2 linked regions of the Variovorax paradoxus B4 genome follow. The protein of the gene in region 1 interacts with the protein of each later gene in a pairwise test. Links are inferred from orthologs where the notes say so. Each region holds a gene or a part of one and is shown in the gene's direction. Other genes may lie near its edges.

Region 1 (6,306 bases):
CCAGCGACTTCCGCGCGCCCGAGCGCCTGTTCAGCCTGCTGATGCAATCGGCCGGCCGCGCGGGCCGCGACGCGGCCTACCTTGCGGCGCAGGGCGCCACGGCCGAGATGTGGATCCAGACGCACCATGCGCAGCACCCGCTTTTTTCTGCCCTGCGAAAGCACGACTACACGGCCTTCGCCCGGCAGCAGCTCGAGGAACGCGCCGCCGCCGGCATGCCGCCCTTTGCTTTCCAGGCGCTGCTGCGCGCCGATGCACGCACGCAGGAGGCCGCGCAGGCCTTTCTGAACGCGGCGAGCACGGCCGCCGATGCGCTGGCAGGCGCCGAGCGCGTGGTGCGCTACCCCGCGGTGCCGCTCGCGATCCAGCGCGTCGCCAACGTGGAAAGAGCGCAGATGCTGATCGAAAGCCCTTCGCGCGCCGCATTGCAGCGCCTGCTGGCGCAGTGGCAGCCGCTGCTGCATGCGCTGCGGCGCACGCCCGAAGGCAAGGGCGTGATCCGCTGGCTGGTCGATGTCGATCCGCACAGCATCTAGGGGCGGCCTTGCCCCGGGGCCATGCGCTTGCGGCGGTCAGTGCAGGCCCGCGGGCTCCTTGCCGACGTCGACGTAGCGCAACTCGGTGCTGCGGCGCCGCGCGCTGCTTGCGGGCCAGGCGAACACCACCAGGCTCAGGGCGCCCAGCGCGAGCGAGGTGCCGGTGCCCAGCATGCCGGCATGCCAGAACCAGCTCACGCCGGCAACCCAGACCAGCCACAGCAGGATACGAATAAGTATTGCCATCGTGCTGCCCATTCATACTTTGATTCGCAAACACTCTATCAGGCCTTGTGCAAACTCAAGTATTCATCTGAAGTGATAGCAGTAGCTATGCCTTACGGCCGTTACGCCGCAGCGGAAATATTGCAAAAAAACCGTTGACTACACCCCCGCACGCTGCGCAAGCTGTCGCTGTGCGAGGCCCGTTCCGGCCTCGCACATCAAGCAAGCACGCTGGTCCGCGGGGTCGTCTGTCGTGAAACTGCCTTCATCTCTGGTTTCGGCTCTCCTGTTCGCATGCCTCGCATGCCCGGCGGCCGAACTCGACCTGCAGGGCAGCCGGCTCCTGGTGTCGGGCATGCTCGACGGCAGCGCAATCAAGACCTTCACCGATCACCTGGGCAAGGGCACCGTGCGCACCGTGGTGTTCGAGGACTCGTTCGGCGGCACCGCCGAAGCGGCGGGCGCCTACGCCAACGCCATCCGCGCCAGCGGCGTGGATACCGAGATCCGCGGCCAGTGCATGGCCGCCTGCGCCTATGCCTTCCTGGCCGGCAAGGCACATCGCTTCGGCTACGGCCTGCAGGTGAACGGCGTGCTGCTGCCGGTGGCGGCAAGGCCCACGGCGGCCGAGCTGGCGGTGCGCTGGCGCGGCGAGGAAGCCCACAAGACGCTGGCGGAATTCACGCCCATCGCGGCGGCCGCGCCCATCCGGGCCACGGAAACCCGCCCCTCTGGAACGGCCAGAGACAACTGGCAGCCCGAGCACGGCGTGCTCTTCACGGCCAGCCCGACGCTCTTCGGCCGCATCTACAACGCGTTCTATTGCGACGGCTCCCAGGGTCGCGACTTCTCCAAATGCGAGCGCCTGCCCGACGCCGATCCGTTCAAGCTCGGCGTGCTGACGCCCTGATGCCGCTCAGCGCAGCACCCCGACCGCGAACGGAAAGCTGAAGAAAGTCGCCACCGTCGTCCACAGGATGATGCGTGCGATGCGGCCGTTGTCGGCACCGAAGCGCTCGGCCAGCATCGAAACGTTGCTGGCGCTCGGCAGCGCCGCCACCAGCACGATCACCATCAATGCCGAAGATGAGAGCGGCAGGCCGAGGGCGATGGCGCCCTGCCCCAGCGCCCAGACCAGCACCGGATGCACCAGCAGCTTGACGGCCACCACCGGCAGCACATCGGCCAGCGGGGCCTTGGGCGGCACCGCCGACTTCGTGCCCATGGCGGCTGCCACCGCGGCACTGGCGCCGTGCTCGCGCGCGAGCAGCGCCGAACGCGCCAGCACCGCGCCGATGGTGAAGAGCGCCACCGGCGAAGCCGCATCGGCCAGCATGGCGATGGTGCGCTCCACCGGCCCCGGCAGGCGCCAGCGGGCCGCCGACAGCAGCACGCCCAGCAGGATCGACCACGGCATCGGATTGACCAGCACGCCGCGCAGCGCCTGGCGCGCCGCCTGCCGCGGCCCATGATGCGCGGCACCGCCGCCGACGCCGTCGAGGCGCGACAGCGCAATGCACAGCGACGAGGTCACGACCAGGTCGAAGGCGATGGTGATGATCATCGGCCCGGCGGCCTGCGCGCCCAGCAGCGCCACCAGCAGCGGCACGCCCATGAAGCCGGTGTTCGGGAAGGCCGCCACCAGCGCGCCGAAGGCACCGTCGTTCCAGCCGATGCGCTCGTTGCGGGTGAAGACGACCACGCCCGCCACCACGGCCAGCGCGCTCAAGCCCCAGACCAGCGCCACGCTGCCATCGAGCAGCTGGCCGATCGGCGTACCGGCGCCAAATCGCAACAACATGCAAGGCAATGCGAAATACAGCACGAAGGTATTGAGGCCGGGAATCGCATCGAGCGGCAGGACGCGGGCGCGCGCGGCGCCATAGCCGGCCGCGATCAAGACGAAGAAAGGAAAGGTTACGAGAAATACGGGCAGCACGGCCCCATTGTCGTTGCGTCTCGCATCGTGAACTCCCGCGGCATCTCCGGAAAGCTGCGCCCCGTATCATTGCGCGCTTTGCGCCTGCCGTTCCTCCGCGGCTTTCCGTTCCCACTCCCCATGTCTTCCGGTCTCAATCTCGCGCAGCAAGAAGCGGTCAATTACCTGCACGGCCCCTGCCTCGTGCTGGCGGGCGCGGGCTCGGGCAAGACGCGCGTCATCACGCACAAGATCGGCCGGCTGATCCAGGCCGGACTCGAGCCCAAGCGCATTGCGGCCATCACCTTCACCAACAAGGCCGCCAGCGAAATGCGCGAGCGCGCCAAGGGGCTGATCGGGCGCGAGGCGAAGCATGTGGTGATCTGCACCTTTCACGCGCTGGGCGTGCGCATGATGCGCGAAGACGGCGCCGTGCTGGGCCTGAAGCCGGCCTTCAGCATCCTCGACAGCGACGACGTCACCAAGATCCTGAAGGACGCGGGCGGCACCACCGACACCGCCACCGCGCGCATCTGGCAGTGGACCATCAGCAAGTGGAAGAACATGGGCCTGAACGCCGCGCAGGCCGAGGCGGCCGCCGCGGACGACAACGAGCGCATCACCGCGCGCATCATGGCGCGCTACGAAGAGCGGCTCACGGCCTACCAGAGCGTCGACTTCGACGACCTCATCGGCATGCCGCTCAAGCTGCTGCGCGACTTCGACGAGGTGCGCGCCAAGTGGCAGGCCGCGCTGGGCCACATCCTGGTGGACGAGTACCAGGACACCAACGCCACGCAATACGAGGTGCTGAAGGCACTGGCCGGCGAACGCGGGCGCTTCACCGCGGTGGGCGACGACGACCAGTCGATCTACGGCTGGCGCGGCGCCACGCTGGACAACCTGCGCAAGCTGCCGGTCGACTATCCGGCCCTGAAGGTCATCAAGCTCGAACAGAACTACCGTTCGACGAGCGCGATCCTGCGCGCGGCCAACAACGTGATCGGCCCCAACCCCAAGCTGTTTCCGAAGACGCTGTTCTCCGAGCTCGGCGAAGGCGAGCCGGTGCGCGTGGTCGATGCCGACTCCGAGGCGCACGAGGCCGAGCGCGCGGTGGCGCGCATCGTCAGCCTGCGCGCGGGCGATGCCATGACCCAGGGAACGCAGGGCAAGCAGTACAAGGAGTTCCGCGACTTCGCCATCCTTTACCGCGCCAACCACCAGGCGCGCGTGTTCGAGCAGGCATTGCGCAAGGCGCAGATCCCCTACAAGGTGTCGGGCGGCCAGAGCTTCTTCGACCGCGCCGAGATCAAGGACCTGTGCGGCTGGTTCCGCCTCTGGGTCAACAACGACGACGACCCGGCGTTCCTGCGCGCCATCACCACGCCCAAGCGCGGCATCGGCCACACCACGCTCGCGAGCCTGGGCACCTTCGCCAGCCAGTACAAGCTGAGCCTGTTCGAGGCGCTCTTCAGCCCGTCGCTGCCGAGCGTGATGCCCAAGCGCACGCTCGAAGGCATCCACGAGTTCGGCCGCTACATCAACGACCTCGAATACCGCGCGCGCCGCACCATGGGCGCCGAGGATTCGCGCACCTTCATGCTCGACTGGCTGAAGGAGATCGACTACGAGAAGCATCTCTACGACGGCGAGGACAGCGAACAGGCCGCGGCCGCGCGCTGGACCAACGTGATGGAGTTCGTCGACTGGATGTCGCTGCGTGCGGGCGGAGCCATCGACGATGCCTCGGGCGCCGACAGCAACATCGAGACCGAGCGCAAGAGCCTGCTCGAGGTGGCGCAGACCATCTCGCTGCTGTCGACCATCAGCGAGCGCGAGCAGGACCAGAACGTGGTCACGCTGTCGACGCTGCATGCCTCCAAGGGCCTCGAATGGCCGCACGTGATGCTGATCGGCGTGACCGAGGGCCTACTGCCCTTCAAGCTCGAAGACGACAACGGCCGGCAGCTGAAGGTCAGCGACGAGACGCTGCAGCGGCTGCAGGAAGAGCGCCGCCTCATGTACGTGGGCATCACGCGCGCGCAGCGCAGCCTGGCCGTGAGCTGGACCAAGAAGCGCAAGCAGGGCCGCGAGATGGTGCCCTGCGTGCCGAGCCGCTTCATCGCCGAGATGGCCCTGGACAAGACCACCACCCGGGAAGACCCGCGCGAGAAACTCAAGGCGCTGCGCGCCGAGTTCGCGCAAAAGGCGCAGGACAGCGCGGCCGCCAAGGCCGCGGCCGCGGCGGCGCCATGAAGAGGCTGCTGCCCGCCTTCCTTGCCGCTCTTCTGGCCGCCACGGGCTGCGCCACGGCAACACAGGGCGGCAATGGCGCCGACTGCCCCGCCGATGCGCGCGAGCTGCCGCTGCAGTCGCTCTACGGACGCTGGGAGGCGCGCTTCGACGGCTCTGCCGCCGTGGCCACGGTGCAGCTCGGCAGGCACCCCGAATACGCCGGCGTGCGCGGCACCATCACGCGCCACGCCGCCGGCGGCAGCGCCCAGCCTTCGGTGGCGCAGCTCGCGGGCGACGTCGACGATGAAGGCGCCCTTTCCATCGACGAATCGCTGGACGGCCGCGCGATCAGCGGCGTCTGGGCCGGCACCCTGCAACCCGGCTCCTGCGGCCGGGAATTCAGGGGCACGTGGCGCAACGCCGCGGACGAAAGCACGCATCCGTTCGTGCTGAACAAGACGGGGGGAACGCAAGGAAACCAATGACCCAACGAAAACACGCCATCTTCTCCGGGCTGGCGACCCTCGCGGCCTGCCTCGGCGGCGCCGCCACCGCGCATGCGCAGGCCGTCGACCAGCCACGCAGTCCGCTGGCCGACGCACAGCTGACGTGGCAGCAATGCGCCGCACTCGGCAACAGCAACGAAGCGCGCCTGGCCTGCTTCGACCGCTGGGCGCAGCAGCAGACGCTGCCTTCGGTCTCGGTGCCCGTGGCGCCGCCGGTGCTGGCCAACACGCAGCCGGCGCCGCCGGTGGACGCCTCGATACCGGCCACGCGCGTGATCTCGGTCGACACCAACGAAGGCTGCCGCGACCGCCAGTACTCGGCGCTGTCTCGCTTCTGGGAGCTCGAGAACGGCACCGATTGCGGCACCTTCGGGTTCCGCGGCTATCGGCCGCTCAACGTGTCGGCCTCGGCCGCCACCAGCAAGCCCGACACGCCCACCTCGCCGGCCGAAGGCCACACCGGAACCCCCGTGGCCTACCAGGCGAACGAAATGCGCATCGGCCTGTCGGTGCGCACCAAGGTCGCCCAGGGCCTGCTCACGCAGAACGAGCCAGCCAAGAAGGACTCGCTGTGGTTCGCGTACTCGCAGCAGTCGACCTGGCAGCTGTTCAACGGCTCGATCTCGCGGCCATTCCGCACCACCGACCACGAGCCCGAGCTGATGTATGTCTATCCGCTCGACTTCAACCTGCCCGGCGGCTGGCGCTGGCGCTATGCGGGCGTGGGCCTGGTGCACCAGTCGAACGGCCAGAGCCTGCCGCTGTCACGCAGCTGGAACCGCGTCTACCTGATGGGCGGCGCCGAACTCGGCGACCGCTTCAGCCTCACCGGGCGCATCTGGCAACGGGTTTCGGAAGAAGCCGCGAAGGACGACAACCCCGACAT
Region 2 (6,127 bases), 1.2 Mb from region 1 along the record:
TGCGCCACCTCACCGTTCAGAAGAAGAAGGCCGAAACCGGTCCTTCGTCGATGATGAAGACGGTCGAGCGCGAAGAAGCCCGCAAGGCTCAGCAGGCCGAATACGCCGCCAACAACAGCTGATGGCGTGACCGCTGCCGCTGCTGCGGCAACCGGAGTCAATCAGCTTCTGCTGAGCGCCTCGGTTGCCGAACTCGGAGCCTTGCGATATACGCCCGCCGGCCTTCCCGCCATCGATCTGAAGCTCGAACACGAGTCGACGCTCCAGGAAGCAGGAAAAGCCAGGCAGGTGAAAGCGGCCCTCAGGGCCGTTGCCTTCGGTGCCATCGCCGAACGGCTCGCAACGCAGTCGATGGGAAGTCTCTGGCGTTTTCAGGGCTTTCTCGCGACACCGGGCAATGGCAAGCATCCGGTCCTGCACATCCAGGATTTTCAGCAAGATTAATTTTCGACAAGAGGTCCCCAAATGGCCACGTTCAAGAAATTCAACAAAGACAAGCGCCCGAAGCGCAACACCCAGTCGCTGCTGTTCAAGCGCAAGCGCTTCTGCCGCTTCACTGTCGCTGGCGTCGAGGAAATCGACTACAAGGACATCGACACGCTGCGTGACTTCATCAGCGAAAACGGCAAGATCATCCCCGCCCGCCTGACCGGCACGCGCGCGATCTACCAGCGCCAGCTGAACACCGCCATCAAGCGCGCGCGCTTCCTGGCCATGGTGCCGTACAGCGACCAGCACCGCGTCTAAGGAGCCGTCACCATGCAAATCATTCTTCTGGACAAGGTCCTGAACGTCGGCGGCCTCGGCGACATCGTCAAGGTCAAGGACGGCTACGCACGCAACTTCCTGATCCCGACGGGCCGCGCCCGCCGCGCCACCGCCGCCAACAAGGCCGAATTCGAAGCCAAGCGCGTCGAACTCGAAAAGGCTGCGGCCGCCAAGCTGGCCGAATCGCAAGCCCAGGGCGAAAAGCTCGGCGGCACGACCGTCAAGCTGACCCAAAAGGCCGGCGTGGACGGCCGCCTGTTCGGCTCGGTCACCAACGGCGACATCGCCGAAGAACTGGGCAAGCAAGGCTACAAGGTTGCCAAGTCGCAAGTGCGCCTGCCCAACGGCCCGATCAAGGTCGTCGGCGACAGCACCGTGAGCGTTGCGCTGCACACCGACGTGGTGGTCGACATCACCGTGACGGTCTACGGCGAAACCGCCTGATCATCCACAGCGCCTTGTGTGCTGCCGCAAAAGCCGCCTCCGGGCGGCTTTTGTCTTTCTGCGCACCGGTTTTCCAGCGCGATGCACTGAAAGATCACTGTTTATTCACAACCTTGTCCACACACGCCAGCGCGTGCGCGGCTTAGCATGCAGGGTTGCAAGGGAAGTCCATGTCCGCCGTTTTTTCCTATGCCGACAATGATCCGTCGGCCGATCGTCAAGTTGCCCAGCTTCGCATTCCGCCTCACTCGATCGAGGCCGAGTCGAGCGTGCTCGGCGGCCTGCTGCTCGACAACGGTGCCTGGGACCGCATGGGCGACCTGCTGGTGGATGGCGACTTCTACCGCCACGAACACAAGCTGATCTATGCCGCGATCGGCGGATTGATCAACGCCAGCAAGCCGGCCGACGTCATCACGGTCTACGAACAGCTGCAGGGCCTGGGCAAGGCCGATGAAATCGGCGGCCTGGTCTACCTCAATTCGCTCGCGCAGTATGTGCCGAGCGCGAGCAACATCCGCCGCTATGCCGAGATCGTGCGCGAACGCTCGATCCTGCGAAAACTCGTCTCCGCGAGCGACGAGATCGCGACCAACGCCTTCAACACCCAGGGCAAGTCGGTCGACAAGATCCTGGACGAGGCCGAGCAGAAGATCTTCAACATCGGCGAAGAGGGCACGCGGATGAAGCAGGGCTTCCAGAGCATGGATGCCCTGGTCGTCGAACTGCTCGACCGCGTGACCGAGATGGCGGAGAACCCGAACGACATCACCGGCGTGCGCACCGGCTTCTACGAGTTCGACAAGATGACCTCGGGCCTGCAGCCGGGCGACATGATCGTGCTGGCCGCGCGCCCCTCCATGGGCAAGACCTCGCTGGCCATCAACATCGCCGAGCACGTGGCGCTCAACGAAGGGCTGCCGGTGGCGGTCTTCTCGATGGAAATGGGTGCGTCGCAGCTGGCGGTGCGTATCGTCGGCTCGATCGGGCGCATCGACCAGGGGCACCTGCGCACCGGCAAGCTCAGCGATGAAGAGTGGCCGCGCCTCACGGAAGCCATCGAGAAGCTGCGCAACGTCTCGCTGCACATCGACGAGACGCCGGGCCTGACCACCAGCGAGCTGCGTGCGAATGCGCGCCGCCTGGCGCGCCAGTACGGGCGCCTCGGCCTGATCGTGGTCGACTATCTTCAGCTCATGAGCGTGTCGAGCAGCATGAGCGACGAGAACCGCGCAACGGCCGTGGGCGAAATCTCGCGCGGCCTGAAGATGCTCGCCAAGGAACTCAAGTGCCCGGTGATCGCGCTGTCGCAGTTGAGCCGCGGCGTCGAAAGCCGCACCGACAAGCGCCCCATGATGAGCGACCTGCGCGAATCCGGCGCCATCGAGCAGGACGCGGACATCATCATGTTCATCTACCGCGACGACTACTACGACAAGAACAGCAAGGAGCCGGGCGTGGCCGAGGTGATCATCAGCAAGCACCGGAACGGGCCCACGGGCACCGTCAAGCTCGCCTTTCTCAAGCCGCTCACCAAGTTCGAGAACCTGGCCGGCTACGGCAACAACGACGACTACTGACGCCGCCGCGCCTTCATTTCTGCTGCTCCAGCAGCTTGGCCTCCGCCGTCCGCGCCTTCACCTGGCGCAGCATGTCGGCCAGCGTCTTGCCTGCTTCGTCGCGAAAGCGTTCGGGCAGCACGTCGACCGCATCCATGCGGTCGATGCGAAAACCCCGGAAGTCGTTGCGCAGTTCGCACCAGGTCGAAAGCGTCCAGACCTTGCCCCAATAGAAGCAGCCAAGCGGACGCACGGTGCGTTCGCTGGTATCACCCGAAACGTCGCGATAGTGAAGGCGCAGTTTCTGGCGCGCCTGCACGGCTTCGCGCAGCGTCTGCAGCCGCGCGCGCAAGGCATCGCCCAGCCCCAGCGCGGGGGCGTAGAGTGCGAGCGCCTCGGCCGAGACGCGTGCCGCCGGCGGCAGCACGGAGAGGATCTTGCCCAGCCCGGTTTCGATGTCACGCGCCAGGGCCGGATCGACCCAGCTCTGCGCCAGGCGGGCCGCCGCCACGAGCGCCGAAGCTTCGTCCTGCGTGAACATCAGCGGCGGCAGCTCGAAACCCGCGCCCAGCCTGTAGCCCACGCCGGCCTCGCCCTCGATCGGCACGCCCTGGTGCTGCAGGTCGGCCACGTCGCGGTAGACCGTTCGCTCCGACACCTCGAGGCGCTGCGCCAGGAAGGCCGCCGTGGTGAGCCGGCGCCCGCGGATGATCTGCACGAGCTGGAACAGGCGGTCGGCGCGGCGCATCAGTGCGCTCCCTGGGATATTCCAGCGAAGCCGTCGGGCCAGCCCTGGCGTGTGCTCATGAGACTCCGATATGGATCGCCACTTTGTCCGGCCCCTCGTAGGCTTCGAAATCGCTGCGGTAGCGGCGCACGATTTCCGGGTTCGCCTCGAAATACTGCCAGATGCGCTGCCAGGTGGCGATCACCATCTGCGGCATCTCGCCCTGGCCCGCAAAGACGAGGTAGCTGCCGGCCTCGATGGGCACGCTGCCCGTTCCGCCCGAGACGGCCACGCCCACGGTCACATCGAAGGCGCCATGCGCATCGGACTCGTAGCCGGAGTAGACGCCGAAGATGCGGGCATCGCCGGTGCGGCCGGGCGTCGATCGGTATGTCTCTTCGCCGAAGAAGCGATTCCACAGGGCGCCGATGCGCGCGCCCGCGGGGTCGTTCTCTTCGCGGTTGGTGGTGCGGACCGTGAGGCCTGCGACCTGGAAAGCGTCATGTTGCTGGCGCACGGGTTCCATCGGGGTTCTCTTCTGCATGGGTGATGTGGGGATTGTGGTGCTCAGAGCGCGAGCGCCTTCAGGTCGGCTTTCATGGCCCGGGCGATCAGCATCATGTCGGCGTCGGGGACATCGAACAGCCCGAAGCGGAACTTGTAGCCCCACTGCCTGGGGTTCTCGATGAAGGCCAGCTGGTCCAGCAAGGGCGCGATCGGCGTTTCGCGGGAGGCCGCGTAGGCCACGTCGAGCCGCCATGGAACAAAGCCGTTGCCCATGTCGGCCTCATACGGTGCGCCCGGCCGCACGATGCCGATCGAGACGAAGCTCTGCAGCCTGTCGGTACCGCCGAAGACCGTGGCCGGCGCGTAGTAGGCCACGCGGTCGCCTGCCGCAACCCGCTTGAGCGGACCGAGCTTGCCGTGGCCGACCTGCATGAAGCCGAGCGGCTTGTGGTCGCGCCCGCGGCGGGCGTGCTCGGCGCTGGCCACGGCAATCCAGTTGCGCTGTGCCATGGTGCGATTCAGGCGATGGCGTGAAGGCCGACTTCGTTGCCTTCGGTGTCGCGCAGATGGGCGATGAAGCCCATGCCTGGCGGCAGCGCGGACTTGGGCGCGACGATCTGGCCGCCTGCCGTTTCGACGCGCGCCAGCACGGCGTCGATGCTCGGCATGCAGTCGAGGTAGATGCGGATGCCGCTGCCCGCGCGTGCGCTGGCGTTCGCGCCGGCCTGCAGGGCGCCGCCGGTGGCGGGGTTGTCGTAGGGAAAGATGGCCAGCGTCTGGCCGCCGAAGTTTTCGCGGCGCAGCGTGCGGCCGAGCACGGTTTCGTAGAAGGCCTGGGCGCGGTCGATGTCGGTGACCGGAATCTCGAACCAGTTGACGGCGTTTTGCATGGAGGACTCGCTTTCGTTGCGTTGAAGGAGCCCTGATGGTGCGGGCGGCCTCCTGACAGCGTCTTGTCAGGAGGCTGTCACCGCGGACGAAAAAAGCCCGCGGTGCTCCTGGGAGCATCGCGGGCTTTTGACAGCCGCGAACCGGCGGCTCTTAGAGCACGTCGCTCGCGAAGTCGGCCAACCTGGAGCGCTCGCCGCGCGCCAGCGTGATGTGGCCGCCGTGCGGCCAGCCCTTGAACTTGTCGACCGCGAAGGTGAGGCCCGAGGAGCCTTCCGTCAGGTACGGCGTATCGATCTGCGCGAGGTTGCCCATGCAGATGATCTTGGTGCCCGGGCCCGCACGGGTGATCAGCGTCTTCATCTGCTTGGGCGTCAGGTTCTGTGCCTCGTCGATGATCACGTACTTGTTCAGGAAGGTACGGCCGCGCATGAAGTTCATGCTCTTGACCTTGATGCGGCTTCGAATCAGCTCATTGGTGGCCGCGCGGCCCCATTCCCCGGCGCCGCCGCCGTCGCCCTTGGCCAGGAACTCGAGGTTGTCGTCGAGCGCACCCATCCACGGGCCCATCTTTTCTTCCTCGGTGCCCGGCAGGAAGCCGATGTCCTCGCCCACGCTCACCGTGGCGCGGGTCATGATGATCTCGGTGTAGCGCCGGTCGTCGAGCACCTGCGTGAGGCCCGAGGCGAGCGCCATCAGCGTCTTGCCGGTGCCGGCGGTGCCGGTCAGCGTGACGAAGTCGACTTCGGGGTCCATGAGCAGGTTCATCGCGAAGTTCTGCTCGCGGTTGCGCGTGTTCACGCCCCACACCGCGTTCTTGCCCGAGCTGTAGTCCTTGAGCGTCTTGAACACCGCGGTCTTGTCGCGGATCTCGGTGACGCGTGCGTACATGCTCGGTTCGCCCGGCGCTTCGAAATAGACGAACTGATTGATGTAGAGGTTGGGCACCAGCGGTCCGCTGACCCGGTAGAAGGTGTTGCTGCCGCTTTGCCAGCTTTCGACCGTCTTGCTCTGGCGCGTCCAGAAATCGGCCGGCAGCGCGAGCGAGCCCGCGTAGAGCAGGTCGCCGTCTTCGAGCGTCTTGTCGTTCTGATAGTCGTCGGCGGCCAGGCCGAGGGCGCGCGCCTTGACGCGCATGTTGATGTCTTTCGACACCAGCACCACTTCCTGCTTCGGACGGCCGGGCTGGTCGTTGGCATAGAGGTCGCGCAATGCATGGACCACGCCGAGGATC

Evidence for each region. Proteins that work in one complex are often made in the same cells at the same time.
Region 2: the proteins of VAPA_RS03835 (region 1) and dnaB interact in binary tests that used the Escherichia coli proteins (3 or more experiments, as listed by UniProt). The link is inferred for Variovorax paradoxus B4 from one-to-one orthologs.

What each region holds. Positions count from the first base shown.
Region 1 is NC_022247.1:848,185-854,490, reverse strand. What follows is about bases 2,441-5,377. They hold VAPA_RS03835 (ATP-dependent helicase), read left to right. Parts: upstream 2,441-2,820; coding sequence 2,821-4,935; downstream 4,936-5,377. Other genes in these bases: VAPA_RS03830 (hypothetical protein), read left to right, coding at 4,932-5,377; VAPA_RS03840 (AEC family transporter), read right to left, coding at 2,441-2,700. Outside these bases: VAPA_RS03855 (primosomal protein N'), read left to right, coding at 1-536; VAPA_RS03850 (hypothetical protein), read right to left, coding at 573-782; VAPA_RS03845 (hypothetical protein), read left to right, coding at 1,015-1,671; more of VAPA_RS03840, read right to left, coding at 1,678-2,440; more of VAPA_RS03830, read left to right, coding at 5,378-5,399; VAPA_RS03825 (phospholipase A), read left to right, coding at 5,396-6,306. UniProt on the Escherichia coli protein: Rep helicase is a single-stranded (ss)DNA-dependent ATPase involved in DNA replication; it can initiate unwinding at a nick in the DNA. It binds to ssDNA and acts in a progressive fashion along the DNA in the 3' to 5' direction.
Region 2 is NC_022247.1:2,032,978-2,039,104, forward strand. The notes cover bases 752-3,587. They hold dnaB (replicative DNA helicase), read left to right. Parts: upstream 752-1,382; coding sequence 1,383-2,792; downstream 2,793-3,587. Other genes in these bases: rplI (50S ribosomal protein L9), read left to right, coding at 760-1,212; VAPA_RS09415 (helix-turn-helix transcriptional regulator), read right to left, coding at 2,806-3,519; VAPA_RS09420 (GyrI-like domain-containing protein), read right to left, coding at 3,575-3,587. Outside these bases: rpsF (30S ribosomal protein S6), read left to right, coding at 1-122; priB (primosomal replication protein N), read left to right, coding at 127-444; rpsR (30S ribosomal protein S18), read left to right, coding at 466-747; more of VAPA_RS09420, read right to left, coding at 3,588-4,042; VAPA_RS09425 (EVE domain-containing protein), read right to left, coding at 4,066-4,515; VAPA_RS09430 (VOC family protein), read right to left, coding at 4,524-4,895; VAPA_RS09435 (PhoH family protein), read right to left, coding at 5,047-6,127. UniProt on the Escherichia coli protein: The main replicative DNA helicase, it participates in initiation and elongation during chromosome replication. Travels ahead of the DNA replisome, separating dsDNA into templates for DNA synthesis.